4 regions of the Streptomyces sp. NPDC046197 genome follow, and region 1 is predicted to be linked to each of the others. Evidence: riboswitches for the same ligand, from Rfam matches in the RefSeq annotation. Region 1 holds a riboswitch; each other region holds the start of a gene.

Region 1 (7,351 bases):
CTTGACGGCGACCTCGACCGACACCGAGCCGGAGTCGGCGAGGAACACATGCTCCAGCCCCTCGGGCGACATGTCGACAAGGAGCTTGGCGAGGCGTACGGCCGGCTCGTGGGTGAGGCCGCCGAACATCACGTGACTCATTCGCGCCAGTTGCTCGTGGGCCGCCTCGTTGAGCACCGGGTGGTTGTAACCGTGGATGGCCGACCACCAGGACGACATGCCGTCCACGACTTCGTCCTCGGTTCCGTCCGGGAGCCTCAGCCGCAGCCGGACCCCGCTCGCCGACTCCACGACGAGCGGTTCCTGCCGGCCCGGCATCGGACCGTACGGGTGCCACACGTGCCGCCGGTCGAGCTCCAGCAGCTCGGGCACGCTCGGGCCGGGCCGGTCAGGCATTGGGCGCGAGGTCCGTACCGGCGCCCCTGCGGCGTACGGCGACCAGGTCGGTACGCGGCTCGTTGCCGGACGGGGCCGAGGCCGGTGCGGAACCGCAGATGCCGCCACCGTCGTGCGAGCCGCAACCGCCACCCTCGTGGGATCCGCACCCGCCATCCCCGTGGGATCCGCAGCCCGCGACCGCGGGCGTGCTGCAGCCGCCGCCGTCCAGGGCCCGGTGCTCCGGCAGGGTGACCTGATCGGTGCCCTCCACCTCGAACCCGGCGTCCGCGATCATCTCCAGGTCGGCCTTGCCGGCCTGGCCCTCGCTGGTGAGGTAGTCGCCCAGGAAGATGGAGTTGGCCAGGTGCAGGGCGAGCGGCTGCAGGGTGCGCAGGTGGACCTCGCGGCCGCCGGCGATGCGGACCTCGACGTCGGGGCAGACGAACCGCACCATGGCGAGGATGCGCAGACAGCGCTGCGGGGTGAGGTTCCACTCCTTGGCGAGCGGGGTGCCCTCGAACGGGATCAGGAAGTTCACCGGAACGGAGTCCGGGTCCAGCGCGCGCAGCGAGAAGACCACGTCGACCAGGTCCTCGTCGCTCTCGCCCATGCCGGCGATCAGACCGGAGCAGGCGGACAGCCCGGCCGCGTGGGCCTTGTGCACCGTGTCCACCCGGTCGGCGTAGGTGTGAGTGGTAGTGATGTCGCCGTACGTCGACTCGGAGGTGTTGAGGTTGTGGTTGTAGGCGTCGGCGCCGGCCTCCCGCAGCCGCTCGGCCTGGCCGTCGGAGAGCAGACCGAGACAGGCGCACACCTCGACGCCCTCGTTCTGGTCCTTGATCGTCTTGATGGTCTCCGAGACCCGGTCCACGTCACGGTCCGTCGGACCGCGCCCGCTGGCCACCAGGCAGACCCGCTTGGCGCCGCCGGCCAGCCCGGCCGCCGCGGCCCTGGAGGCGTCGTCGGGCTTGAGCCAGGTGTACTTCAGGATCTCGGCCTTGGAGCCCAGCCGCTGGGAGCAGTAGGAGCAGTCCTCGGGGCACAAGCCGGACTTGAGGTTGACGAGGTAGTTCAGTTTCACCCGCCGACCGAACCAGTGCCGGCGCACCTTTCCGGCCGCGGCCACCACATCGAGCAGGTCGTCGTCGGAGGTGGCCAGCACGGCCAGAGCTTCCTCGCGGGTCGGCAGCTCGCGCCGAAGCCCCTTGTCCACCAGCGTGTTCAGCAGGTCCATGAGGTCCGATCCTGTCCTAAGGTGCCGCCTCGGGCCAAGGAGAGTTTGCACAACAGAGACGGTTCGACGTGTGGGTATTGCCACATCCTGGGCCGTCGGCCGTCCCGCTAGTGTCTGTGCACTGCCTACAAATGCCCCGGAGGAGCCATGGCGTTCGGCTGGATCGACGAGCAGGGGGAACTGCGCCGCCGCGCCGGACTCGTAAGGGCGCTTCGTCCGCGTCCGGCCCATTCACCGCTCCTCGACCTGGCGAGCAACGACTACCTCGGGCTGGCCCGCCACCCCGAGGTCACGGAAGGGGCCGCGGCCGCGGCCCGCACCTGGGGCGGTGGCGCCACCGGCTCCCGCCTGGTCACCGGCAGCACCGAGCTGCACCGCGAACTGGAAGACGAACTGGCCGACTTCTGCGGCTTCGAGGCGGCACTGGTCTTCTCCTCCGGATACGCGGCCAATCTCGCCGCCGTCACCGCGCTCGCCCCGCACGGCTCCCTCATCGTCTCGGACGCGGGCAACCACGCCTCGCTGATCGACGGCTGCCGGCTGGCCCGCGGCACCACGCAGGTCGTCGCCCACGCCGATCCCGAGGCCGTGCGCAAGGCCCTGGACACCCACGACGGACCGGCCGTCGTGGTGTCCGACACGGTCTTCTCGGTCGACGGCGACGCCGCCCCGCTGGCCGCGTTCGCGGCGGCCTGCCGGGACCACGGCGCGGGGCTGGTCGTGGACGACGCCCATGGTCTGGGTGTCCTCGGTGACGGCGGCTGCGGCGCGCCGCAGGCGGCGGGGCTGGCGGGGGCCGGCGACGTCGTGGTGACGGCCACGCTGTCGAAGTCGCTCGGCAGCCAGGGCGGCGCCGTGCTCGGGCCGGCACCGGTGATCGACCACCTGGTCAACGCGGCCCGGACCTTCATCTTCGACACGGGTCTCGCTCCCGCCGCGGCCGGCGCGGCCCTGGCGGCACTGCGGCTGCTGCGCCGTGAGCCGGAGCGGGCGGCCCGGGCGCGCGCGGTGGCGGCCGAGCTGCACGCACGCCTGACCGCCCTGGGGCTGGAGGCGGTACGTCCGGACGCCGCGGTGGTCTCCGTGCGCGCGCCGTCCCCCGATGGGGCCGTGCGCTGGGCGGCCGAATGCCGTGCGGCGGGCCTGGCCGTGGGCTGCTTCCGTCCTCCTTCCGTGCCCGACGGCATCTCACGGCTCAGGCTGACCGCTCGCGCGGACCTCTCCGGGGAGCAGATCGAACGCGCTGTACGTGTGATCGGCGAAACGCGACCATGAGTCGGCGTGACACGGCCGTGCCTCGCGCGATGCGTGTGTGATCAGTCGGGTCGGGGCGCCCGCGGGTGCGTCACCGGAGCGTGGTGAGGAATCCCGCCCAGCTCTCGGGGGAGAAGAGCAGCGCGGGGCCGGCCGGATCCTTGGAGTCGCGCACGGCGAGCAGCCCGGCCCGGGGACCGGAGCACGGCGAGGCCGTCTCGACGCAGTTGTTCGCTCCGGTGCTGTAGCTGCTGCGCAGCCAGCGCACACCGTGCAGATCGGTACTGGAAGGTACGTTCCGAGGCAGAGCAGACATGGTGCCTCCTTACGCGGTTACCCGTCGTCACCTATCCCGGCGATGAAATCCAACGAGTCCTCGGGTGAAAGGGCGTGGATCTGGAGGGTGTTGAAGGCCTCGGTGTAGGCCTCCAGGTCTTCTTTCCGTTCGAGGTAGAGGCTACTCGTCAACTGGTCGAGAACAACCACATCCAGATCAGAAGTGCTCGGAAATGACAAGATAACGAAAGGGCCGGTGAGTCCGATGTGCGCCCCCGCGGCGAACGGCAGGACCTGCAGCCGAACTTGGGGCAGGCGCGCCGCCTCCGTCAGCCGCGCCAGCTGCCGGTTCATGACCCCAGGGCCGCCGACCTCCCGGCGCAGCACCGCCTCGTCCAGGACCGCGCTCAGCTCCAGCGGGCGATCCGCCCGCAGCACGTCCTGGCGGGCCAGCCGCACCTCCACCAGCGCGTCCAGCCGGTCGTGGTCGAGCCCGTCCACGGCGGCCCGGGTCACCGCACGGGCGTACTCGGGTGTCTGCAGAAGTCCGGGCACGACCGAGGTCTCCAGCGTGCGCATCCCGCTCGCCTGGGACTCCAGACTGATGAAATCCCGGTAGGTGGGCGGCAGTACGCCGCGGTAGGCGTGCCACCAGTGGTGACGGCCGCCGTCGTCGGAGCCCGCCAGCACGGTGAGCAGGTCGCGCAGATGGGAGTCCTCGACCGCGTAGGCGTCCAGGAGTAAGCGCACATCGGCTGGTTTCACGCCGCTGGCGCCGGTCTCGATCCGGCTGACTTTCGACTGGTGCCAACCCACGAGCCGGGCCGCCTCACCACTGGTGAGACCCGCACCGGTGCGCAGCGCGCGCAGTTCGGAGCCGAGTTTCCGGCGGCGCACCGAGGTTCCGTGCTGCATGGGCTTACTCCCTACTCCTTCCGGGCCGCCCAAATACGCTCTGCCGTCGCAGAGTTCACCGCTTCGAGCGACAGATATATGCACATCTTGGTGGATCGCCACCCGTGACAGACGCGGTAATGGCAGTCTGACGACGAAGCACCAGTCCGGGACCGTACTCGAACCATCCGCTCCGTGTCGGACTGCGGTCCCGTGGGAAAGGGACGACGTCGCCATGGCAGACCATCTGGAAGCATCCGTCACTCTGCCGAGCGATCCGGCCTCGGTCGCCGCGGCCCGCGGCTACGTGGTGGGCACCCTGGCGGAGTGGGGCCTGTCGTCGGACACGGACGCCGCCGACACCATCCGGCTCATCGTCTCCGAACTCGCCACCAACGCCGTGCAGCACACCTTCGGGCAGTCACCCACCTTCACGGTGGATCTCGTGCTCGACCGTGACGAACAGCTGCACATCGGGGTCACGGACAGCCATCCGCGGTTCCCGAAACGACTGCCGGCCGCCGTCCAGCAGGACAACGGCCGGGGCATGGTGATCATCCGGTGGCTCACCGCCGAGTGCGGCGGCAGGATGACGGTGCGCCCCACCCGCGAGGGCGGCAAGACCGTCTGCATCGAACTTCCGTGGACGGTGCCGGCCCGGCCGGTCACGGCCGCGGGCCAGCAGGAACCGTAGGGCGCACGTCAGCCCGGAGCCGGGCCGCCCGGCCGCCCACGCATGCGCCGGCGGCGCGGTGGGCGCGTGGGCCGCCGCACGGCGCAGTACGGCAACCCGAGGGCGGTGGCGGCGCGTCAGGACGCCACCACCACCCCCAGGTGGTCAGCTGACCCGGCCGTACCAGACGCTCCTGGTCCAGATCTTCTGCAGCTTCACCACGTCCCCGGTCTTCGGAGCGTGCCAGATCCTGCCGCCACCCGCGTAGATGCCGACGTGGTAGACGTACGAGCCGGAGTGGAAGAACACCAGGTCCCCGGCCTGACGGCTGCTCGCCGAGATGTGACGGGTCTTGTTGTACTGACCGGCCGCCGTACGGGGCAGGGTCTTGCCCGCCTTCTTGAACGAGTACAGCGTGAGCCCGGAGCAGTCGAAACGCCGCGGGCCCGCCGCCCCCCACTGGTAGGGGGAACCCTTCTTGGACGCCGCGATCTGGAGCGCCCTCGTCGCCAGCGTGGCGGCCGAGGCGTCGGACGCGGCGCCCGGGACCACGATCGAGCCACCCACGGCGGCGATGGTCAGGGCCGAGGCCGTACCGGCCCGGGCCATCAGCGACGGGACACGATTGAGCGCAGTCATGCGCAACCCTTCGTCAGCCGCCTGTGAAGGATGACCTGTCGGATTCGGGCTGGCGAAGTTGCCCGGCCGCGTTGCCGCGGCTTCACCCCAAGGGCTGCTCGGCCCGGTCATGGCGTGACCGTTCCGGCGACCCGTCGTGCTTGGGTCCTCCACTCCTGCCGATCCACTCCTGTCGACCGGTCATCCGGGCGGCGGCAGGACTCGGCGTCCGCCCGGACCGCCCCGCCGCTGTGGCGGGGGCTTGTCGTCAGACACGGATCTTCACCTACGCATGTCCGAAAAACCCAACGGAACCGGGGGTTTGTGTTGTTACTCACCACTCACCCGTTCGGGTGGACACCCGCGCCCTCGAACGGCCGTCGCGTCTCCCGACGAGCCCCGGACCAGCGCCGGAACAGCTCATTCCGCCATTTGGCCACGCGCGTTGCGCAACTGGAGCACCCCCGAAAAAGGGTCTGCGTCTACGCCGAAAGGCCGTACGTCATTTGGTCCGTTTCGACGCCGCAGCGGACGCCCTGTCAGCGCCGGGGACGGGGACGCCCGGACGATGCGTCAACTGCCGCCGTCGGGGGGCAATGTGACGCGGCGCGTGCGCCGCTCGCCGTCGAGCACGCGCAGCGCGCGCGCCAGCGTCGCGGCGTGCAGTTCGTTCTCTCCGCGCTGGTGCATCAGCGCGAGCGCCGCGCGCAGCTCGGCCGCCTTGCCGACGAGTGCCTGAGCGGCCCTCAGGCCCCGGTAGGTGTCCTCGTGCCGGGCCGGGTTGATGCGTCCCAGCAGGTCCACCACCTCCAGGTAACGGTCGATCAAGTCGGCCTCGGCGCGGGTCAGCGCCGGCAGCGGCGGCAGTTCCGGAGGCAGCATCGGCGCCTCACCTCGGGTCCGAAGTGGTGCCGGGCGTCCTGCGGCTGGAGACGATCCGGTCCACCAGCCCGTACTCCAGAGCGCCCCGCGCGTCCAGGATGGTCTCCCGCTCCAGGTCGGCCCGCACCTGGTCCCGGGGCCGGCCGGTGTGCCGTACGAGCATCTCCTCCAGGCGGGCCCGCACGCGCACCAGCTCCTCCGCCCTGATGACGAGGTCGGACGCCCGTCCCTCCACGGTCTCGGACAGCGCGGGCTGGTCGAGCAGCACGCGGGCGCCCGGCAGCGCGAACCGCTTGCCCGGCGTACCCGCGGCGAGCAGCACCGCCGCGGAGGCGGCCGCCTGCCCCAGGCAGACCGTCTCCACGTCGCAGCCGACGAACCGCATCGTGTCGTAGATCGCCGCCGTCGCGCTGAAGGAGCCGCCCGGGGAGTTGATGTACAGCGAGATGGTGCGGTCGGGGTCCCGGTGCTCCAGGTGCAGGAACTGCGCCATCACATCGTTCGCCGAGGTGTCGTCGATCCGGGTGCCGAGAAGGACGATCCGCTCCTCCAGCAGCTTCGCGTACGGATCCAGCGTCCGGAAACCGGCGCTCGTGCGCTCGGTGAACTCGGGCAGGACATGGCGGGCGGACGGTCGGGTCATGGCACACCCCTCTGTGCGGCAGGGCCGTCTCCGGCGGACTGACCTTCTGTAAAAAATGTACAGGATGTACGCACCGCTCGGGATGTCGGACCGGCGGCTGTCGGAAATGTCCGGGTCGTGCGCGGCGCACTCCTGGGTGAAGCTGGAGCGACGGCCGCTCGACGACCCACAGGACTGCCATGGCGTTCTTCGCGATTTCCGGACGGCACCCGTTGCAGCTTCTGCCCCTCACCGAACTGGTGGCGGAGCACGAACGGCTGCACGAGGAGCTCGACCAGCTCCAGCGCGCCCTTACCTCGCACGCGGTCATCGACCAGGCGATCGGCGCCGTCGTGACCCTGGGGCGGATCCCGCCGGAGGATGCCTGGTGCGTGCTGCGAGAGGTCTCCCAGCGCACGAACACCAAGGTGCGCACCGTGGCCGAGCACGTCCTGAAGTTCGCGCAGGGCGGCGCCCTGTCCGACACCGAGCTGGAGGAGTTCAGGCGGGCCCTGGACCG
Region 2 (7,351 bases), on a different contig from region 1:
GACCTTCTGGCCCCGCTCGGTCCGCAGGTGCTTGGCGGCGCCCCCGGCCCGCGCGCTGTCCACCGTCGCACCCGGCCGGTACTTGCCGGTCAGGAAGCCGGAGGCCAGGGCGAAGTACGGCACGGCGGCCAGGCCCGCGCGCTCGGCGAGGTGCTGCAGCTCGCCCTCGTAGGTGTCCCGCGAGACCAGGTTGTAGTGCGGCTCGAGCGCCACGTACCGGGCGAGACCCTCGCGCTCGGAGAAGTCCAGGGATGCCCGCAGCCGCTCGGCGGAGATGTTGGAGGCGGCGATGTGCCGGACCTTGCCGGCCCTCACCAGCTCGTCCAGCGCGCCGATGATCTCCTCCACCGGCACTTCGGGCTTGTCGAAGTGGGTGTAGTAGAGGTCGATGTAGTCGGTGTCCAGGCGCCTGAGGGAGGCGTCGGCCGCGGCCTTGATGTTGGCGGCGCTCAGGCCCGGGTACGCCGGGTGCTGGCTGACCTTGGTCGCGACGACGACGTCGGAGCGGTTCCCGCGCGCCTTGAGCCATTTGCCGATGAGCGTCTCGGACTCGCCGCCCTCGTTCCCCTCGATCCAGGCCGAGTAGGAGTCCGCGGTGTCGACGAAGTTGCCGCCGGCGGCCGCGTACGCGTCCAGGACGGCGAAGGACTGCGCCTCGTCCGCGGTCCAGCCGAAGACGTTGCCGCCGAGCGCGAGCGGGAAGACTTCGAGGTCGGACGAGCCCAGCTTGCGTGGAGAAGTCATGTCCAGCATCAACCCGCTGAACGGAGTGACTCATTCCACACCGGCCGCAAAGGATGCGCAAACACCTGACCGGCAGCCCTGACGTCGGGGGGACGCCGCCAGAACCGCCGGGGAACAGGGGAGGTGGATGTCAGGGATTGAGGCCCTTGCCGCGCAGCCACGTCATCGGGTCGATCGCGGTGGCCTGACCGCCGGGGTGGACCTCCAGGTGCACGTGCGGCCCGGTGACGTTGCCGGTGGCGCCGACCCGGCCGATGACCTCGCCGGTGCTCACCTTCTGGCCGACCGTGACGTTGATCGACGACTGGTGGCAGAACCACAGCTCGGTGCCGTCGTCGAGGGTGAGCACCGTGCGGTAGCCGTAGGCGCCGGCCCAGCCGGCCTGGGTGACGGTGCCGCTGTGGATCGCCTTGATCAGGGTGCCCGTGGGCGCGGCGAAGTCGAGGCCGGTGTGGTAGCCGGAGGACCACATGGAACCGGGCTGCCCGAAGGTCCCGGTGATGGTGTACGAGGAGGTCGGCAGCACGTACTGCTTGGCCAGTTCGGCCAGGCGCGCGGCCTCGGCCTTCTGCTTGGCCTCCTCCTCCGCCTTCTGCTTGGCGGCCGCGGCCTTCGCCCCGGCCTCCTTCTTCGCCTGGGCGGCGGCCTCTTCGGCCTGCTTGGCGGCGGCGGTCTCCGCGGCTGCCTCGGCCTTGCTCTCGACCTGGGTCTGCTGCTGGTCGACCTGCGCCATGATGCGGTTGCGCAGCGCCTCGCCCGCGCCGACGGCGCCCTCGGCGCTGCCGGTGGAGGTCACGCCGGCGGTGCTGAGCGCGGTCGCGGAACCCTTGGGAGCGTGGGGGGAGTCGTCGAACAGGGAGCCCACGGAGGGCAGGTCGGGCAGGGAGATGGACACCGGCGGTTTGCCGGTGTTGGCGCTGGCCATGCCGCCCGCGCCGACGGCGGCTATGACGCCGACGCCGAGGACGGTGGAACTGCGGGCGAGCCCGCCGCCGCGCTGCTTGGTGACGCGGTGCCGACCGCGTACGGGACGGATGGACTCCGCGGTGGGGTTCCACTCCTCCCACGGGCCCTCGTCGGTGTGGGAGGTGCCGTAACCGAGGGTCTCGGTGCGCCGGGTCGGCACGAACGGAGCTGGAGAGGCAGACCGGTTGGACGCCACGCGGGCGTACTCCTTTCCTTCCGTCTCGCCTACCGGGTTAGCTGACGGGTTCGGAGCAGGAAGGTCTCCTACGCGCGTAAACCAGCCGTGCCGCCACGGCGGTTGACGCTCGACTCACCCCACGGTGGTGGTTCCCCGGTTCCCTGACGGGATTCGGCGCGTGCGCACGGAGCCGCCTCTTGTGACGGCTGGGACGACCGCGCTGCGTTATCGAACGTTAATAGACCCGGACCCCTGATTCCAAGCCGTTCGTCTTGATCGTTAAACCTTCTCGCCCCGGACGTTCGGGCCAGGGGTGACGAAAGCCGGGCGAGTTGACCCGACCTCAGCGGTTCCACCGTTTCTGACGGTACGTCAGTTTTTATGCGGAACGGGACCGGTCGCTCACCTCGCGTGACAATGGTCAAGGCCGCCGGACGGCGAGCAGCGCCATGTCGTCCGTCATCCCGCCCCCGGAATGCCGGCGCACCTCCGACGCGAGGGTGGTGAGCAGGGTGTCCGGGTCGCGGAAGGTCCGGCCCGCGAGCTGCCGTTCGGGGTCGTAGAACCGGCCGTGTCCGTCACGTGCCTCGGACAGGCCGTCGGTGTGGAAGAGGAGCGTGGCTCCGGCGGGGAAGTCGGTCTCCTCGGCGCGGTCGGGCCAGACGCCCAGATCGCCCATGCCGAGCGGCAGCGCCGGGTCGGCGGCCAGCAGCGTGCGCAGGGTGCCGTCCGCGTACAGCAGCAGCGGCGGCGGATGGCCGCGGTTGACGATCCGCACCACCTTGGCGTCGTGCGGGATCTCGGCGAGCACGGCGGTGGTGAACCCCTCGATGGCGTCGATCCCGTTTCCGCGGGTGCCTTCACGGGCCAGCGCCCGCTCCAGCCGCTGCGCCACCGCCTCCAGCGTCGCCTCCTGCTCGGCGGACTCGCGGAAGGCACCGATGACGACGGCCACGGCCGCCACCGCCCCCATGCCCTTGCCGCGCACGTCGCCCACGACGAGCCGCACGCCGTAGGGGCTGTCCTGCACCGCGTACAGGTCGCCGCCGATGAACGCGTCCGCCTGCGCCGCCTCGTAGCGGGCCGCGATCTCCAGGCCCCCGATCCGGTCAGCGGGTTCGGGCAGCACGGCGTACTGGGCCGCCTCGGCGATCTCGCGGGCGGAGGCCAGCCGCTCCTGGCTGCGGCGGACGAGGATGTTGACGATCACGGCGAGGACCGCGACCGTCGCCACGGTGACCAGCTCGGTGACCGACTCGGCACGGAGGACGGCGCCCCGCCCGAGGCGCAGCCCGAGCACGACCGCGACGGCCGCGACACCCGTGAGCAGGGTGACCCGCCGGGACAGCAGCGGGGCGGCGACCAGGGGCGCGGCCGTGAAGAGCGGGGCCGCGGTGAAGGTCGACGGGGTCAGGCAGTCGTGGCAGGTGCCGGCGACGAGCAGCAGCAGCGGAAGCACCCGGACGAACGCGCGCGCGCCCGAGATGCGCCGCCGCTCGCCGCCCTCGCCCGGCGGGAGAGAGGCGGGACCGGGCCCCGGCACGGGCAGGGGCGCGGAATCGCCGGGCGGCCGACCGCCGCCCCGGCCGGGGGAGCCGAGGCGGTCACCGCGGCCTGGACGCCCCTGCCGATCGAGGTCGTCGTCCAGGGACTTGAGGTCGTACGGCCCCTCGTCCTCCACCTCACCAGGCCGCACCACTCGTCTCCCGCCACGCATGTCCATGTCGATCTCGTCCGCCCGTCCAGGTTTCCCGGACCGGGTGCGGCGGGCGAGCCGGTGTGGGCCGACCGGAGGACACGGTGTGATGAGGAACACGTGGCAAGCCGCGGGCGGACGCCGTGGAGCGCTGGGACTGCACTCGGGGAAACACCCGGGGAAAGACTCAGGGCCGGAATCCGTTGATTGGATTCCGGCCCTGAGTTTCAGTAGCGGGGACAGGATTTGAACCTGCGACCTCTGGGTTATGAGCCCAGCGAGCTACCGAGCTGCTCCACCCCGCGTCGGTGAAACCAGTGTACGCCATCCGCCGGACAGGATGCGCACGCATTTACGTCCACCTCGCTTCATCAGCGGTTTTCAGTCGGCGGGCGGTCGGCGGGCGGTCCCCGTGCGGTCTGCTCTCGCTCGGCGGGGCGGATCCGCTCAGCCGAGCAGATGGCGGTTCGGCGCCTTGGCCTGCTCCTCGAACTCCGGGAGCACGACGACCTCCGCGCCTGCGGCCTGAAGTACGCCGGTCCCGTCGGCGCCCTCGACGAACGTGTCCGGTTCCCGCCAGGCCGTCACCACCCGGCGCACCCCCGCGTCGAGGATCAACCGGGCGCAGGGGCGGGGCCGGGAGGCCCGCCGCGCGCACGGCTCCAGGCTGCTGTACACCGTGGCACCGGCCAGCCGCGGATCCGCCGGGTCCACCTTCGCGAGCGCCGCCTCCTCCGCGTGCACGACCTGGTCCCCGGCCTCCCGCGAGTACCCCCGCGCGAGCTCCGTCCCGTCGGCGGCCACCACCACCGCCCCCACGCTGAACGCGGTGCCCGAGGGCGGGCACTGCGCCGCCAGCTCGCACGCCAGCCGCAGCCAGTGCCGGTCCGCCGGCCGGGCGAGGTGTCCGGTCCCGGGGGCCGTCGGTTCGTAGCGCATGAGGACGACGTCGCCGATGGCCCGGGTCTCCACCAGCCGCAGCCGCGCGCCCTGGTAGGCGCCCGGCCCGAACAGCCGCGGCGCCTTCGGGTCCCCCACGAACAGCGGGGCGAGAACCAGGTGCAGTTCGTCCGCGAGCTCCTGCTGGAGCAGTTGGGTGTGGATGGTGCCGCCGCCCTCGACCATGAGCCGGTGCACCCCCCGCTCGTCGTGCAGGTGTTCCAGCAGCAGCCGCCAGTCGACCTCGGGTCCGAGCGGCACGACGTCGGCCGCGATGCCCGAGCGGCGCAGCCGGTCCGCGCCCCGGTCGGTCGTGTAGACGACCTTCTCGCCGCCGGTGTGCCAGAACTGCGCGTCCGGGTCCAGCTCGCCGGAGACGCTCACCGTCACCTTCAGGGGGTACTCCGGCTTCCCGGCGGCGGTCCTGGCGGCCCGCCGTTCGGCCGAGTTCACCAGCAGCCGCGGATTGTCGGCGCGGATGGTGCCGGCGCCGACCAGGATCGCGTCGACGGACGCCCGCACCTCGTCCACCCGGTCGAAGTCGGCGGGGCTGGAGAGCAGCAGCCGCTCGGGGCCGGTGTCGTCCAGGTAGCCGTCGAGGGAGACGGCGGCGGACAGCAGGACGTACGGACGGGACATCGACGCACTCTTTCTTGGCGACTTTTCGGCCGTGCTCGGCGGCTTTCGGTTGCTTTCTGCTGCGGACACGCTTGGTTCAAGTTTTAAGCAAACCTACACTGGCGGCATGACGACCCGCTGGCTCACCCCCGACGAGCAGCGCGCCTGGCGCGCGTACATCGCCGCCACCCTCCTGCTGGAGGACGCGGTCGACCGGCAGCTCCAGCAGGAGGCCGGCATGCCACACATGTACTACTCCATCCTGTCGGTGCTCTCCGAGACGCCGGAGCGCCAGCTGCGGATGACCGACCTCGCCGAGCGGCTGAAGATCACCCGCAGCCGGCTGACCTACGCGGTCCAGCGCCTGGAGAAGGACGGTCTGGTACGGCGCGAGGGCTGCCCGACGGACAAGCGGGGCAGCACCGCGGTCCTGACCGACGAGGGCATGGCGGTCCTGGAGCGCGCGGCACCCGGCCATGTCGAGGCGGTCCGCACCCACCTCTTCGACCATCTCGACGCGCACCAGGTGGCACAGCTGGAGGAGATCTTCACAGGCGTGGCGGAGGCGCTCCAGGGCGACGAGACCAGGAGCACCCCGGAGGACGTGCCGTGGCGCCGCCGGTCGCCCAAATCCTGCTCGTGACCGGCCGGGCGATGCCAGCCGGCCGAAAAGTGTTGCTTCAAAATTCAAGCATGGAGTAGGCTCACCATCCGAAGTTCTGCTTCAAATCTGAAGCAGAACTGAAGCAGATGGCCCCGGACCCGGAGACCCCGTATGCCTGACTTCCCCGCCGCCACGCCGCGCTCCCGCGTCCGGGTACCGCTGCGCTTCCAGGACGGGTACGGCGTCGACGCCGAACTGGTCACCTTCCACGGCCTGGCCGACGGCCAGGAACACCTGGCGGTCGTCCTCGGCGAGCCCGGCCCCGCCGTCCCGTTGGTGCGCCTGCACTCCGAGTGCCTGACGGGGGACGTCTTCGGTTCCGCCCGCTGCGACTGCGGGCCGCAGCTGCGCGAGGCGGTGGAGCGCATCGCCGACCGCGGCGGCGTCCTGCTCTACCTCCGCCAGGAGGGGCGCGGCATCGGCCTCTACAACAAGCTCGACGCCTACGCCCTCCAGGACCGCGGCCTGGACACCTACGAGGCGAACGCCGCCCTCGGCCTGCCCGAGGACGCCCGCGACTACACGGCGGCCGCCCAGATGCTCCAGGCGCTGGGCATCGGCTCCGCGGACCTGCTCTCCAACAACCCCGACAAGGCAGGGCAGCTCCGCGCCCTCGGCATCGACGTCCGCGACCGCGTCCCGACCGGCGTCTTCACGACGGCCCACAACGTCCGCTATCTCCGCGCCAAGGTCCTCCAGACCCAGCACACCCTCCCCCTCGGCGAACTGGGCCTCTCCGAACTGAACGCGGGCTGACCGAGATCCCGCATCACAGAACGACCCGTCACCGCGCCGCGCACGTTTTCCACCGGTGACTTCTGGTCAAGGTGGCCAGTGGAGAACGGCCGTGCCGCGTGGGGGAGTTCGGAAGTGAGCCCCGCATCCGGCCCGTCCGTCCGCCACTCTGCCGCCCGGCTGGACACGCGGGCGGCAGAGCGGCGGTCTCCGGCGTCGTCAGGAACCCGGCGGAGGAGTTCGCACGGCGCGTACCGCGGCGCCGACGCCCGCCGCACTCCGTCCAAGACCCTCCATGGGCCGGGCCCGTCGGCTCGTGCTCGTGCGCGCGGTCGGACGGGCGAATCGCGGCGCGGGACACGAGCGCCGCGGCCCGTCGCTTCACGGAAGGAATTTCACCTCCGGGAAGGCCGCACTCGGACCGTCCAGCAGGGGCTCCCGGTGGTGCCGCAGATGCAGGTCGAAGAACGCGAGCGGGTACGCCTGCTGGATCCGCACCGCCCGGGCCGGATCGAGGGTGCCGATCCAGCCCTGCAGCTCCTCGTCGCTCATCCCGACGGCCTGTGCCAGCTGTGGGATCAAGAACTGGACGTCGCAGTACGACGAGTGAACCGCGCCCTCCGCCTGGACGTTGAGCCGCCATCCCCGCAGGTGCGACCAGAACTCGGCGACGCTCGGCTGCGTGGCCCGGGGGAACTCGGCGGACATCAGCATGAACGGCCGGTCCAGGTCGGTGGTGACCGTCGGCTGCATCGGGCCGTCGACGCTCAGCCCGGCCCGGACGCGCTGGTCCTCGCTCATGACGAGAGCG
Region 3 (7,351 bases), on a different contig from region 1:
GGGTCAGCTCCTCGATCTCCGCGGTGAGCTTCTCCTTCTCCGCCTCCAGTTCGATCCGGTCGTACTTGGTGAGGCGGCGAAGCGGCGTGTCGAGGATGTACTGGGTCTGGACGTCACTCAGCGAGAACCGCCGCATCAGGCGCTCCTTGGCCTGGGCGGAGTTCTCGCTGGCGCGGATCAGCCGGATCACCTCGTCGATGTCCAGCAGCGCCGTGAGCAGGCCCTCGACCAGGTGCAGCCGGTCCCGCTTCTTGCCGCGGCGGAACTCGCTGCGGCGCCGGACGACGTCGAAGCGGTGGTCGAGGTAGACCTCCAGGAGCTCCTTCAGGCCCAGCGTCAGGGGCTGGCCGTCCACCAGGGCGACGTTGTTGATGCCGAAGGACTCCTCCATCGGCGTCAGCTTGTACAGCTGCTCCAGGACGGCCTCCGGCACGAAGCCGTTCTTGATCTCGATGACCAGGCGCAGGCCGTGTGCGCGGTCGGTGAGGTCCTTGACGTCGGCGATGCCCTGGATCTTCTTCGCGCCGACCAGGTCCTTGATCTTGGCGATCACCTTCTCCGGGCCGACGGTGAAGGGCAGCTCGGTGACGACCAGGCCCGAGCGGCGCGCGGTGACCGTCTCCACGGACACCGTGGCGCGGATCTTGAAGGTGCCGCGGCCCGTCTCGTAGGCGTCCCGGATCCCGGGCAGGCCCACGATCCGCCCGCCGGTCGGCAGATCGGGGCCGGGGACGTGCTTCATCAGGGCTTCCAGGTCCGCGTTCGGGTAGCGGATCAGGTGGCGGGCGGCCGCGATGACCTCGCCGAGGTTGTGCGGCGGCATGTTCGTGGCCATGCCGACGGCGATGCCCGACGAGCCGTTCACCAGCAGGTTCGGGAAGGCGGCCGGCAGGGCCACCGGCTCCTGCTCCTGGCCGTCGTAGTTGGGCGCGAAGTCGACCGTGTCCTCGTCGATGGACTCCGTCATCAGCCCGGTGGCCTCGGCCATCCGGCACTCGGTGTACCGCATGGCGGCGGGCGGGTCGTCGTTGCCCAGCGAGCCGAAGTTTCCGTGGCCGTCCACCAGGGGCACGCGCATCGAGAAGGGCTGCGCCAGGCGCACCAGGGCGTCGTAGATCGACGCGTCGCCGTGCGGGTGGAGCTTGCCCATGACCTCGCCGACGACGCGGGCACACTTCACATAGCCGCGGTCGGGGCGCAGGCCCATCTCGTTCATCTGGTAGACGATGCGGCGGTGCACCGGCTTGAGGCCGTCGCGGGCGTCCGGGAGGGCGCGGGAGTAGATGACCGAGTACGCGTATTCGAGGAAGGAGCCCTGCATCTCGTCGACGACGTCGATGTCGAGGATCTTCTCCTCGTACGGGTCGTCGGGCGGCGGGGTCTTCGTGCTGCGGCGGGCCATCGCTGCCGGCTCCTTGCTGAGGCGTGAACGATCTGACGCGGACCATTGTGGACCGCGGGACCGACAGCGCGGGAACAGGACCCGGTCATGACCGCCCGCCCCGGCGCTCCCCGGGTGCCGTCCGGCCCGGGGCCCCGGGCCGAAACCCGCCTTGTCGCTCCCGGGGAACCGCCCTGCCGCTCCCGGGCAGCCGGCCCGCCCCGGCGCTTCCGCGCGGCCTCACCGCGCTTGCTCCGGGTGACGGCGTTCTCGCTCTCGGCGTACGGCCTCACGGAACTTCGCCAGGCGTCCGCGCGCTTGCATACAGTGGCAGGACGGCAGGAAGACGGCGGTTCCACGACCGCCACCGCGATCGAAGGGACGACATGCCCATGGGTCACACGGCCACAGCCGAGGCAGGCTCCGGCGGCCTGACAGCGACCGAGCACCGCCTGGCCAACGGCCTGCGCGTGGTGCTCTCCGAGGACCACCTGACCCCGGTCGCGGCGGTGTGCCTCTGGTACGACGTCGGCTCCCGCCACGAGGTCAAGGGACGTACCGGCCTGGCTCACCTTTTCGAGCACTTGATGTTCCAGGGCTCCGCCCAGGTCAAGGGCAACGGTCACTTCGAGCTGGTGCAGGGCGCGGGCGGTTCGCTGAACGGCACGACCAGCTTCGAGCGCACGAACTACTTCGAGACCATGCCCGCCCATCAGCTGGAGCTCGCCCTCTGGCTGGAGGCGGACCGCATGGGTTCCCTGCTGGCGGCCCTGGACGACGAGTCCATGGAGAACCAGCGGGACGTCGTCAAGAACGAGCGCCGCCAGCGCTACGACAACGTGCCGTACGGCACGGCGTTCGAGAAGCTGACCGCCCTCGCCTACCCGGAGGGGCATCCGTACCACCACACGCCCATCGGGTCCATGGCCGACCTGGACGCGGCCACCCTGGAGGACGCCCGGCAGTTCTTCCGCACGTACTACGCGCCGAACAACGCCGTGCTCTCCGTCGTCGGCGACATCGATCCCGGGCAGACCCTCGCCTGGATCGAGAAGTACTTCGGCTCGATCCGGTCCCACGACGGCAAGCCCGCGCCCCGCGACGGCTCGCTGCCCGACATCATCGGCGAGCAGCTGCGTGAGGTCGTCGAGGAGGAGGTTCCGGCCCGCGCCCTGATGGCCGCCTACCGGCTCCCGCAGGACGGCACGCGCGCGTGCGACGCGGCCGACCTGGCGCTGACCATTCTGGGCGGCGGCGAGTCCTCCCGCCTGTACAACCGGCTCGTCCGGCGCGACCGTACGGCCGTCGCCGCCGGCTTCGGCCTGCTGCGGCTGGCCGGGGCGCCCTCACTGGGCTGGCTGGACGTGAAGACCTCCGGCGACATCGAGGTCCCGGTCATCGAGGAGGCCATCGACGAGGAGCTCGGCCGGTTCGCCGAGCAGGGCCCGACGGCCGAGGAGATGGAGCGTGCCCAGGCCCAGTTGGAGCGCGAGTGGCTGGACCGGCTCGGTACGGTCGCGGGCCGCGCCGACGAACTGTGCCGCTACGCCGTCCTGTTCGGCGATCCGCAGCTCGCGCTGACCGCCGTGCACCGCGTTCTGGAGGTGACGCCCGAGGAGGTCCAGGAGGTCGCCAAGGCCCGCCTGCGCCCCGACAACCGCGCGGTGCTCGTCTACGAGCCGACCGCCTCCGGCGCACAGGACGGCGCACAGGACGGCACACAGGACGACGCCCGGGACGACGCCAAGAACGCGGACGCCACGGCCACCGACGACACCGAGGAGGCGAAGTGACCGAGCTCGCCACGATGGAGTTCCACCCCCAGCCCAAGGCCGGCGAGGCCAAGCCGTGGGCGTTCCCGGCGCCCGAGCGCGGGACGCTGGACAACGGCCTGACGGTGCTGCGCTGCCATCGCCCCGGCCAGCAGGTCGTCGCCGTCGAGGTGCTGCTGGACGCGCCCCTGGACGCCGAGCCGCAGGGCCTGGACGGCGTCGCCACGATCATGGCGCGGGCCTTCTCCGAGGGCACCGACAAGCACTCGGCGGAGGAGTATGCCGCCGAGCTGGAGCGGGCGGGCGCCACGCTTGACGCGCACGCCGACCACCCGGGCGTCCGGCTGAGCCTGGAGGTTCCGGCCTCGCGCCTGGCCAAGGGGCTCGGCCTGCTCGCCGACGCCCTCAGGGCGCCCGCGTTCGCCGACAGCGAGGTGGAGCGACTGGTGCGCAACCGCCTCGACGAGATCCCGCACGAGCTGGCCAACCCCTCCCGCCGTGCCGCCAAGGAGCTGTCCAAGGAACTCTTCCCGGCCGCCACGCGCATGTCGCGCCCGCGCCAGGGCACCGAGGAGACGGTCCGGAGCATCGACGCGGCGGCCGTCCGCGCCTTCTACGACCGGCACGTGCGGCCGGCCACGTCCACCGTCGTGGTGGTCGGCGACCTCACCGGCATCGACCTCGACGAGCTGCTCGGCGAGACCCTGGGCGCCTGGACCGGCTCGCCGGCCAAGCCGCACCCGGTGCCACCGGTGACCGCCGACGACACCGGCCGCGTGGTGATCGTGGACCGTCCCGGCGCCGTCCAGACACAGCTGCTCATCGGCCGTGTCGGTGCCGACCGGCACGACCGCGTGTGGTCCGCACAGGTGCTCGGCACCTATTGCCTCGGCGGCACCCTCACCTCCCGCCTGGACCGTGTCCTGCGCGAGGAGAAGGGCTACACCTACGGCGTGCGGGCGTTCGGCCAGGTACTGCGCTCCGCCCCCGACGGCTCGGGCGCGGCGATGCTCGCGATCAGCGGCTCGGTCGACACCCCCAACACCGGCCCGGCCCTGGCGGACCTGTTCACGGTGCTGCGCAGGCTCGCCGCCGAGGGGCTCACCGACGCCGAGCGGGACGTCGCCGTGCAGAACCTCGTCGGCGTCGCCCCGCTGAAGTACGAGACGGCGGCGGCCGTGGCCGGCACGCTGGCCGACCAGGTCGAGCAGTACCTGCCGGACGACTACCAGGCCACGCTGTACCGGCAGCTCGCCTCCACCGGCACGGTCGAGGCCACCGCGGCGGTCGTCAACGCCTTCCCGGTGGACCGCCTGGTGACGGTCCTCGTCGGCGACGCGGCGCAGATCAAGGAGCCCGTCGAGGCCCTCGGCATCGGCCAAGTCACCGTCGTACCGGCCGAGTAGAGGCACATCGCGCGGCGGTCCGGCCGGCCGTCGTGCGCGTACGGCCGGACCTGCCGGCGAGCGGCACACGCGCGTGGGGCCCTGGTGAGCGAAGCGCCACCAGGGCCCCACGATGTGTCCGAAGGATGTCCGAACGATGTCCGAATTGAGGGAGAGGCTGCCTGTCTGCCCTGTGGCATGCGCTACAAAACTCCTGATCCGTTTGGGAATTGGAAGACGCCCCCTTTAGCGTCAACCCGGCTGTCCGTCAGGCAGTGCGTCGCAGCCGCGACACCGGACAGCCATCGCCGAATCCCCGTACGGCGCGAGCCAGGGGAGCCGGGGACCCACCGTCCCTGGGGTGAATCGGACGCCCGCGCACGAGCGAGGGGGTCCGTAGGAGACCTTCCTGCTCCGAACCCGTCAGCTAACCCGGTAGGCGAGAGGGAAGGAAAGGACCAGCGTCTACATGGCGTTCACCCGCGCCTCGGGGAAGCATCGTCGTCCCAGCCGGATGCACCGCACCACTGCCCGCGCGGCGGGCGTCGCGGCCCTCACCACCACCGGCGTCATCGGCACCCTCGCCGCCGTTCCGGCGCTCGCCGCCGAGACCCCGGCCCCGGAGGACACCGGCCTCACCCCGGTCATCACGATCGGTGACTCGGTCGCCGCGAAGATCGACGCCCAGGCCGCCGCCCAGAAGCAGGCGGCCGAGCAGAAGCTGGCCCAGGAGGCCGCCCGCAAGGAGGCCGCCGAGCAGGCGAAGAAGGAGCGGGAGGCCAAGGCGCGCGCCGCCCGTGAGGCCGAGCGGAGGCGCCTCAACGCCTTCGTCGCGCCGATCTTCGACTCGTACGTCTCCACCGGCTACAAGACCGGCGGCTCGCTGTGGTCCTCCGGCGCCCACACCGGCATCGACTTCCACGCCGCTAGCGGCACCACCGTCCACGCGGTGGGCATGGGCACCGTCGTCCAGGCCGGTTGGGGCGGGGCGTACGGCAACCAGATCGTGATCAGGATGGCCGACGGCATGTACACCCAGTACGGCCATCTGTCGTCCATCGGTGTCTCGGTGGGCCAGACCGTCGTGCCCGGCCAGCAGATCGGCCTGTCCGGCGCGACCGGCAACGCCACCGGACCGCACCTGCACTTCGAGGCCCGTACGGGTCCCGACTACGGCTCCGACGTCGACCCCGTGGCCTATCTCCGCAAGCACGGTGTGAACGCCTGACGCCACAGCAGACGTCCCGAAGCCCCGGCCGCTCGTGCCGGGGCTTTGGCGTTTCGGACGCCCCGCTGTCCAAAAAAACTCCATGGATTCCGGCCCGCCATCGGAAATTCCCGCGCGCTGCAATAGAGTCACGGAACAGGCGTCCATCGTCGACGTTTCACGGGGATTAAGGCGGAGGTCGGGCATGCGTATTCCGGCGCACTCGGTGTGCACGGCGATCCGGGACGACATCGTCGCGGGTGTCTACGAGCGCGGCGGCCGGCTCACCGAGGAAGTCCTCGCCCGTCGCTACGGCGTCTCACGCGTCCCCGTGCGTGAGGCCCTGCGCACCCTGGAGGCCGAGGGCTTCGTGGTGACCCGGCGGCACGCGGGCGCGTGCGTCGCGGAGCCGACCGAGCAGGATGCCGCCGACCTGCTCGAGATGCGCCTGCTGCTGGAGCCGCTCGGCGCCTCGCGCGCCGCCCAGCGTCGCACGGACGCCCATCTGAAGGTGCTGCGCGGCCTGGTCCGGCTGGGCCAGGAACGGGCCAGGCGGGGCAGCAGCGAGGACCTGCGCTCCCTGGGGGGCTGGTTCCACGAGACGCTCGCCCAGGCCTCCGGCAGTCCCGCGCTGACGTCGATGCTGACCCAGCTGCGGCACAAGATCGCGTGGATGTACACGGTGGAGGCGCCCGCCAGCCCCGTGGAGTCCTGGGCCGAGCACGGGGCGATCGTGGACGCCGTCGCACGCGGCGACAGCGAGCGCGCGCGGGCCGTCACCGCCCTGCACACCGAGCGCGCGACGGTGGTCCACCGGCTGCGGTTTCCGGGCGGCGCGACGCGGGCCGACCGTGTGAGGACTTCGCAACATCCCGTAAACATGTCGGGCCTACGGCATTAACACCCGCGCCGTATACAAAGAAGGCGTATTCGGTGGGGGTGGATTTCCGCTGCCCTTTTTCCGTCCGTCATGAATTCCCGTTGGTTTGCCGCGTCGCGCATCTCGGTCGAGGAGGCGGGTATGTGGCCGGGGAAATCCACCGCCGGGCGGGAAAGGGCGAAGCCGCGCCGCCCGGAATGGGCGACACGGCTTCGCCGCGCGATCGGCTCGATCAGACCGTCTCGGGCAGCTCCTCAAGACCCTCGGAGACCAGCTTGGCCAGCCGGTCCAGGGCGGCGTCCGCGCCCTCGGCGTCGGAGGCCAGGACGATCTCCTCGCCGCCCTGGGCGCCAAGGCCGAGAACGGCCAGCATGGAGGCCGCGTTGACGGGGGTGCCGTCGGCCTTGGCGATCGTCACGGGAATGCCGGTGGCCGTGGCGGCCCGGACGAAGATGGAGGCGGGGCGGGCGTGGAGGCCCTCGGCCCAGCCGACGTTGACGCGGCGCTCAGCCATGTGATGCTGCCCTTCAGGTGTTCAGGGTTGTCTAGACCAGTTTCCCATATCGCGAAGCGTGCCCGGAGCGGTGCCCTGCCCGGCTCCGGGCGGCGTCGGACCGCGGCCTCGGCCCGACGTGTGTCCTCCACAGACTGCCTCGCGCCGTTGTCGTACGCGAGCCTTACTCTGGGCCCCATGCAGACCTCGTCGGACCGGCACGAGTACCCCGC
Region 4 (7,351 bases), on a different contig from region 1:
CATCTCCCCGGTGACGGGGTCGATCTTGGGGTGGGCGGTGATGCCCGCGGGCAGTGCGCCGCCGAAGGTCTCCTTGCCCACCGTCTCCAGTTCGGCGGTCACGCGGAACGGGCAGTCCGACTCGGCCAGCGCCATCAGCCGCCCGGCGTGCCGGATTACGTTGATGTCCGGCAGGTTCTTGAAGGTGTGGGCCAGCTCGGGGCCCACCTCGTCCGGCCCCGGCGTGATCATCGACGTGATGCCGCCCCACAGCGCCCGGCCCGCTTTCTCCTCCGCGAGGAGGGCGGGGGTGCGGACGAATCGGTTGCGGTAGCGGGCCGTTCCCTGCTCGAACCAGACGCGGTGCAGCATGCCGTCACCGTCGACCGGGAACAGGTACGAGCCGATCGGTGTGAACCGCGGATTGGGGCCGTTGCGCAGGTAGACCCCGTCCAGGTCGTCCGGAAGGCGCCCGTCGACCTCCAGGCGGACCTCGTCCACCTCCTCGGTCACCGGGGTGAACGGCCCCGACAGATGGGCCACCCGCAGGGGATCGAAGGACCGTGCGGCGGGAACGGTCATGGCTGCCTCCCAAAGGACACCATCCAGCCTCGCGGGCCCCTTTCCGGCCCGCAACGGGGTCGTCGGCCAGTTGCGGGGAGTCGTCGCAGGACTGGCGGCGTGCCGGAATGGGCCGCAAGAACGCGTAGCGCCGGTGACGGACGGGCGGGGCGGCGGCGCCCTGTGGAAGACTCGCCCTGTGATCATCGAACGTGCGTACGCCCACAGTGCCGACTTCGACGAGGAGGAGTGGCCGTGGTCCGTGCCCTGCGTCCGCACGCTTCTCGCGGACGGGCTGAAGTTCACGGCGCCGGTCACCTTTCTGGTCGGTGAGAACGGCTCGGGCAAGTCGACTCTGGTCGAAGCCCTGGCGGAGGGGTTCGGACTCGACTCCTGGGGCGGCTCGCACGACTGGCGTTACGCCAGTCACCGGCCCAAGTCGGAGCTCGGCGAACGGATCCGGTTCGATGCGGCGCCGCGTGGCCGCCGCATGGTGGGCAGCTGGTCGGCCCGCAAGGGGTTCTTCCTGCGGGCCGAGACGGCGTTGCACGCACTGGACCGGGAGCGGCTCGCGCCCCAGGTCGTCAGCCACGGCGAGGGCTTTCTGGCCGCGTTCCGCAGCAAGTTCCTGCACCCGGGGCTGTATGTGATGGACGAGCCGGAGGCCGCGCTGTCCTTCGCCTCCTGCCTCGAACTGCTCGGACACCTGGACCAGTTGGTGAAGAAGGGCGGCCAGGTCATCTGCGCCACCCACTCGCCCGTGCTGACCGCGCTGCCGGGCGCGGACATCGTCGAGGTGGGCGAACACGGCATGCGTCGGGTGACATGGCCCGAACTCGACCTCGTCGACCACTGGCGCCGCTATCTGGCCGACCCGCAGGCGTACCTGCGGCACATCCTCGACTGACTGCCTGGGTGCCAGGCTCCGATCCGAGGACCCCGCTCCCCGGCCCTCGTCCGGGCCCCGCTTTCCGGGCCTGCCCGAGCCCTGTCTCCCCGCGGGCCGGCCCCGCGGAGCGGCCCGCACCAGCGGGGCCCGCACGAGGGCCGGGTGGGGCGCAGCCGTCACGCGGGCCGTACGGCGCCCTGAATGGCCTGGGGGCCGGCGAAGAAGATCGACTCCTCACGTATGGACGCCCCCGGACTCGGGGCGTGGACCATCATGCCGTTGCCGGAATAGAGGCCGACGTGCCCCGCGTCACCGTAGAAGAAGATCAGGTCCCCGGCCCGCAGCTCGGCGAGGGAGATCGCGGTGCCCGAGGCGGACTGCTCGTACGCGGTGCGCGGGAGGGCGACGCCGGCCGTTCGCCAGGCGGCCTGGGTGAGGCTGGAGCAGTCGTAGGAGTCCGGTCCTGTGGCGCCCCACACGCACGGCCTGCCGATCTGCGCCCGCGCGAAGTCGAGCGCCTTCGCCGCCTTCCTCTCGTAGGCCGAGCCCATCGGTTCGCCGACGGGGACCGCCTCCGCGACGGGCGGGGCAGCCGGGGCGGCGAACGACGGTGTGGTGACGGCCTGTTCCGGGGCGGGGGCGATGTCGGCACCCAGGGCCGTGCCGCCCACGTCGACCGGCAGTGCCGGGACGAACTCCGCCGACTGCTGGAGCACTTGTTCCGGTCCCGGGTAAGGGCTCGGCCAGGACTCCTCGGAGGTGGGCCAGGGTGCGGTCGCCGGAGCGGCCGCAGCCGGGACGGGCGCCGCCTGGACGGGCGGCGCGCTGTGCTGGGCGGCGTGCCGGGCCAGCAACTCGCGTGCCTGGGCCACCTTCCGCTGGAGCCGCTCCTTGGAGGACCACCACGCCGGCTGCCGGGGCCGGGCGACCGTGGCCGGCAGGGCCCTGACGGTTTCCAGCTGCGTCTCCGGAGGGGTGGGCAGCGGCACCGACATGGTGCGGGCGGGCAGTTCCGCCGGTGCTCCGGCGGTCGTTTCCGCCGGAGTTGCGATGACGGTCGGTTCCATCGGGGTTACGGCGGGCAGTTCCGGCAGCGCGCGGGCGGGCAACTCCGCCACGGGACCGGCCGTGAGCGCGGCGCCGGGCCCCCCGGTGAGCTCCGGCCGGGCTCCGGTCGTCACCGCGGCATCGGGGCCGGCGGTCAGCTCCAGCAGTGCGGGGAGGTTCGCTTCCCGTCCGAGGCCGGCCGGACCGTCGATCGCGCCTCTTGCCGACGCCGCAGGACGGGAGTTGGCCGGTTTCGGCATGCGATCCGCGGGCAGGGCCGCCGGGACGCTGGGCCCGAACTGCGCGCGTGCCCCGTCGAACCACTGTTTGGCGATACTGTCCAGAAGCGGGTCGGCGTCCCGGGAAGCCCTGCCGGGCGAGGAGTTGGCGCGCGGGCGCCCCGCCCTGCTCATCGCCCGGGTCGCGTTGTAGTTCCCGGTGGAGGTCTCGGCCTGGTCGTAGAGGCTGCTGATTCGCTGCTGAACCTCAGCGCGGCTGGGTCCTCTGTCGTCCGCGGCGGTCGCAACGGCGGGGGTGCGGGTGCCGGGGAGGCTGGTGCCTCCCGGGCGCGAAGGTCGTTCCGGCGCCAAGGAAGACGTACTCCTTCCGTACACCGCCTACCGGGTTAGCTGTCGGGTTCGGGCGGACGGATCCGGAAGGTGTGCCCTACGACCGTTGCCCTGGTGGGCCGTTGGCCGATTCACCCCAATGTCGGTGGGTCCCCGGCTCCGGCTGCCCGTAGGGGCGCACCGGACTCGGCGGAGGTCGCACGATCCGGCGGGTTCGCCGGAGTCGATCGTGCGGCCTGGACGTCAACTTAGCGAACGTGTGTGCCTGGTGTGAAGATTGAAGCGCGAAATGTCCGATACGTATTCGTGACCTTCTTGTACCGGGCCCTTCACGAGGGCGATGTGCCTGCGTCTGCCGGCACGTGCGCGGGGTGGAGCGTCGTCGTCACCGGCCGGGCCGTGGTGGTGTCCCACCCGGGCGAGCACGAGCGGTCGGCGCGGGTCGGCCCGCCCCCTGGGTGCCGTCACCCGAAGAGGTCTTCGTGCGCATCCATCCGGAGCCGGCCACCGGGCGTGAGCTCGTCGGCGGGCGCACGCTGTACGGGTGGACCCGGTGCTGTGAGCCGCGGCCGCGCACGGGCGGCTCGGCCCGGGGGTGTGTCCCGAACGGCCCTGTCGGGTACCCGCCGGGGCGACGGAGGGTGGGTGTCGTGCACGGCACGCAACCCCAGCCGACCGCTGCACCGAACCGGAAGGATGCCCGATGTCCGTCGACACGCAGCAGGCGCCCACCGGACTCACGGACGAGGAACTCGCCACCCTGGACGCCCACTGGCGCGCCGCGAACTATCTCTCCGTGGGTCAGATCTATCTCATGGCCAACCCCCTGCTGACCGAACCGCTGCGCCCTGAGCACGTCAAACCGCGCCTGCTGGGCCACTGGGGCACATCACCCGGCCTGAACCTGGTCCACACCCACCTGAACCGTGTCGTCAAAGCCCGCGACCTGGACGCCCTGTGCGTCTGGGGCCCCGGGCACGGGGGGCCGGCCGTCCTGGCGAACTCCTGGCTGGAGGGGTCGTACACCGAGACCTACCCGGACATCACGCGGGACGCGGCCGGCATGGGCCGGCTCTTCAGGCAGTTCTCCTTTCCCGGCGGGGTGCCCAGCCACGTGGCTCCCGAGACCCCGGGTTCGATCCACGAGGGCGGCGAGCTCGGCTACTCGCTCTCGCACGCCTACGGCGCCGCCCTCGACAACCCGGACCTGCTCGTCGCCTGTGTGATCGGTGACGGCGAGGCGGAGACCGGCCCGCTCGCCGCCTCCTGGCACTCGAACAAGTTCCTCGACCCGGTCCACGACGGCGCGGTCCTGCCGATCCTGCACCTCAACGGCTACAAGATCGCCAACCCGACCGTGCCGGCCCGCCTGCCGGAGGCCGAACTCGACGACCTCCTGAGGGGTTACGGCCACGAGCCGATCCACGTCACGGGCGACGACCCGGCGGCCGTCCACCGCGCGATGGCGCACGCCATGGACACCGCACTGGACCGGATCGCCGCGTTCCAGCGCGCCGCGCGCGGGGGGAGCGGCGGCGACCGGCCCCGCTGGCCGGTGATCGTGCTGCGCACCCCGAAGGGCTGGACCGGGCCGGCCGAGGTCGACGGTCTGCCGGTGGAGGGCACCTGGCGCGCCCACCAGGTCCCGCTGGCCGCCGTCCGGGACAACCCGGAGCACCTGCGGCAGTTGGAACAGTGGATGCGCTCCTACCGGCCCGAGGAGCTGTTCGACGACAACGGCGCCCCGCGCCCCGCCGTACTGGCCTGCATCCCCCCGGGCGTGCGCCGACTGGGCGCCAACCCACACGCCAACGGCGGACTCCTGCTGCGCGAACTGCCCCTGCCGCCCCTGGAGCGCTACGCGGTGGACGTCGACAAGCCCGGCGCGACCCTGCACGAACCGACCCGCGTCCTCGGCGACATGCTCCAGGACGTCATGCGGGCCACCGCCGACCGCCGCGACTTCCGTCTCCTCGGCCCCGACGAGACCGCGTCCAACCGCCTCCAGGCCGTCTACGCGGTCAGCGGCAAGGCGTGGCAGGCGGGCACCCTCCCGGTGGACGAACACCTCGACCGGCACGGCCGGGTGATGGAGATCCTCTCCGAACACACCTGCCAGGGCTGGCTGGAGGGCTATCTCCTGACCGGCCGGCACGGGCTGTTCTCCTGCTACGAGGCCTTCGCCCACATCGTCGACTCGATGGTCAACCAGCACATCAAGTGGCTGCGCACCACCCGCCGCCTGCCCTGGCGTGCCCCCATCGCCTCGCTCAACTACCTGCTGACCTCGCACGTGTGGCGCCAGGACCACAACGGCTTCTCCCATCAGGACCCCGGCTTCGTCGACCACGTGATGAACAAGAGCCCGGAGGCGGTGCGGGTCTATCTACCGCCGGATGCGAACACCCTGCTGTCGGTGGCCGACCATGTGCTGCGCAGCCGCGACTACGTCAACGTGGTGGTCGCGGGCAAGCAGCCCTGCTTCGACTGGCTGTCGATGGAGGAGGCCAAGGTCCACTGCGCCCGCGGCGCGGGTATCTGGGGGTGGGCCGGTACCGAGGACGGCTCCCGCGAACCGGACGTGGTGCTGGCCTGCGCGGGCGACGTGCCGACCCAGGAGGTGCTGGCGGCAGCCCAGTTGCTGCGCCGGCACCTGCCCGAGCTCGCCGTGCGGGTGGTGAACGTCGTCGACATCGCACGTCTCATGCCGAGCGAGGAACACCCGCACGGCATGAGCGACTTCGAGTACGACGGGCTGTTCACCACGGACAAGCCGGTGATCTTCGCCTACCACGGCTACCCGTGGCTGATCCACCGCCTGGCCTACCGGCGCACCGGACACAAGAACCTGCACGTGCGCGGCTACAAGGAGATCGGCACCACGACCACGCCGTTCGACATGGTGGTCCGCAACGACCTGGACCGCTACCGCCTGGTCATGGACGTCGTCGACCGCGTCCCGGGCCTGTCCGTGCGGGCCGCGGCCGTGCGTCAGCGCATGGAGGACGCCCGGCAGCGCCACCACGACTGGATCCGGGAGCACGGCACCGACCTGCCCGAGGTCGCCGACTGGGTCTGGGACGGCTGACTCCCGGGGCACGACGGAGCTCGGGACGTGGTGCCATTAGGGCCGTCCGGCCCTGTGCCGGGGGCGTACGGCCTCGGGACCGGCCCGGGGAACCGAGAGACGATCGTTTCGGAAGAGCACGCGACGCGCGGTCGGCCGTACCCCTTTCCGGCACGGACCGTCCGCCGCACACCGGGCAGACGGACCGGGTGTGCCGGAAGAGAGGACGGCCGACGTGGGAACCGGCACCCGCATGATCGAGCTGGGCCGCGAAGAGGCGCTGAAGCTGCTGGCGAGCGTGCCCCTGGGCCGGGTCGGCTTCACGCAGCAGGCCCTGCCGGCGATCCGGCCCGTCAACCATCTCGTGCTCGACGGCGCCGTCGTGCTCCGCACCCACACGGGTTCCGCCCTGCTCACCCGCTCCCGGAGCTCGGAGGTGGTGGCGTACGAGGCCGACGAGATCGACCCGGACACGCACACCGGATGGAGCGTCGTGGTGACCGGCGTCGCCACCGCGGTGACCGACCCCGAGGACCTGGCGCGCTGCCGGGCGCTGCTGGTCCCCTGGGTCGACGCCGAGATGGCGCACGTGGTGCGGATCGTGCCGGAGCTGGTCACCGGCTACCGCCTGGAGGCGGCGCCGGTCTGACCGGCCGCCCGGCGGCCCGGACCGGTCCGGCACCCCGGACGGGATCGTCCGGGACGTGGTCGGTGTGCCCGCGCGGAAACTGGGCCGAACGGCCCTGGCCTCCTGGTCCCGGGGCAGGGAAGGATCCCAGTGACAACACGAGACCGCACAAGGAGCAATCGATGGTGGACCGCGAGCAGGCCGGTGACGACACCCCGATCCGGGTCTTCCTCCTCGACGACCACGAGGTGGTTCGGCGTGGGGTGCACGACCTGCTGGACGACGAACCGGACATCACGGTGGTCGGCGAGGCTGCCACCGCGGAGCAGGCCCTGGTCCGCGTCCCCGCCCTGCGCCCGGACGTGGCGGTCCTCGACGTCCGCCTGCCGGACGGCGACGGCGTGACCGTCTGCCGCGAACTGCGCTCCGCTCTGCCGGGACTGGCCTGCCTGATGCTGACCTCGTTCGACGACGAGGAGGCACTGCTCGACTCGATCATGGCGGGTGCCTCCGGCTATGTCCTGAAGCAGATCCGAGGCTCGGACCTGGTCTCGGCCGTGCGCACCGTGGCTCGCGGCCAGTCACTGCTGGACCCGAGCGCCACCACCAAG

What was found. A riboswitch is a leader RNA that binds a small molecule or an ion and turns the genes downstream of it on or off. The one in region 1 is predicted to bind cyclic di-AMP.
Positions count from the first base shown of each region.
Region 2: linked by a shared signal. The riboswitch ahead of AB0A61_RS30395 (M23 family metallopeptidase) and the one ahead of AB0A61_RS07610 (C40 family peptidase) in region 1 are both predicted to bind cyclic di-AMP.
Region 3: linked by a shared signal. The riboswitch ahead of AB0A61_RS23170 (M23 family metallopeptidase) and the one ahead of AB0A61_RS07610 (C40 family peptidase) in region 1 are both predicted to bind cyclic di-AMP.
Region 4: linked by a shared signal. The riboswitch ahead of AB0A61_RS18730 (NlpC/P60 family protein) and the one ahead of AB0A61_RS07610 (C40 family peptidase) in region 1 are both predicted to bind cyclic di-AMP.

Region 1 is NZ_JBEYZY010000004.1:114,721-122,071, forward strand. It holds gene AB0A61_RS07580 (adenosylmethionine--8-amino-7-oxononanoate transaminase) at 1-396, opposite strand, end outside; gene bioB (biotin synthase BioB) at 389-1,612, opposite strand; gene AB0A61_RS07590 (8-amino-7-oxononanoate synthase) at 1,760-2,887, shown strand; gene AB0A61_RS07595 (DUF397 domain-containing protein) at 2,958-3,182, opposite strand; gene AB0A61_RS07600 (helix-turn-helix transcriptional regulator) at 3,200-4,057, opposite strand; gene AB0A61_RS07605 (ATP-binding protein) at 4,272-4,730, shown strand; gene AB0A61_RS07610 (C40 family peptidase) at 4,875-5,348, opposite strand; cyclic di-AMP (ydaO/yuaA leader) riboswitch at 5,352-5,565, opposite strand; gene AB0A61_RS07615 (hypothetical protein) at 5,901-6,209, opposite strand; gene AB0A61_RS07620 (ATP-dependent Clp protease proteolytic subunit) at 6,217-6,852, opposite strand; gene AB0A61_RS07625 (ANTAR domain-containing protein) at 7,032-7,351, shown strand, end outside.
Region 2 is NZ_JBEYZY010000027.1:74,119-81,469, reverse strand. It holds gene AB0A61_RS30400 (aldo/keto reductase) at 1-744, opposite strand, end outside; gene AB0A61_RS30395 (M23 family metallopeptidase) at 875-1,906, opposite strand; cyclic di-AMP (ydaO/yuaA leader) riboswitch at 1,918-2,075, opposite strand; gene AB0A61_RS30390 (PP2C family protein-serine/threonine phosphatase) at 2,310-3,437, opposite strand; tRNA gene AB0A61_RS30385 (tRNA-Met) at 3,816-3,889, opposite strand; gene AB0A61_RS30380 (dihydrofolate reductase family protein) at 4,032-5,162, opposite strand; gene AB0A61_RS30375 (MarR family transcriptional regulator) at 5,269-5,784, shown strand; gene ribA (GTP cyclohydrolase II) at 5,917-6,561, shown strand; gene AB0A61_RS30365 (acetylhydrolase) at 6,922-7,351, opposite strand, start outside.
Region 3 is NZ_JBEYZY010000016.1:146,750-154,100, forward strand. It holds gene AB0A61_RS23155 (DNA topoisomerase IV subunit A) at 1-1,402, opposite strand, end outside; gene AB0A61_RS23160 (pitrilysin family protein) at 1,768-3,174, shown strand; gene AB0A61_RS23165 (pitrilysin family protein) at 3,171-4,559, shown strand; cyclic di-AMP (ydaO/yuaA leader) riboswitch at 4,835-4,995, shown strand; gene AB0A61_RS23170 (M23 family metallopeptidase) at 5,008-5,766, shown strand; gene AB0A61_RS23175 (GntR family transcriptional regulator) at 5,951-6,646, shown strand; gene AB0A61_RS23180 (HPr family phosphocarrier protein) at 6,858-7,139, opposite strand; gene AB0A61_RS23185 (GNAT family N-acetyltransferase) at 7,317-7,351, shown strand, end outside.
Region 4 is NZ_JBEYZY010000012.1:76,947-84,297, forward strand. It holds gene AB0A61_RS18720 (carotenoid oxygenase family protein) at 1-561, opposite strand, end outside; gene AB0A61_RS18725 (AAA family ATPase) at 740-1,447, shown strand; gene AB0A61_RS18730 (NlpC/P60 family protein) at 1,606-3,066, opposite strand; cyclic di-AMP (ydaO/yuaA leader) riboswitch at 3,075-3,247, opposite strand; partial or broken gene AB0A61_RS18735 (pyridoxamine 5'-phosphate oxidase family protein) at 3,400-3,590, shown strand; gene AB0A61_RS18740 (phosphoketolase family protein) at 3,749-6,133, shown strand; gene AB0A61_RS18745 (pyridoxamine 5'-phosphate oxidase family protein) at 6,366-6,761, shown strand; gene AB0A61_RS18750 (response regulator transcription factor) at 6,923-7,351, shown strand, end outside.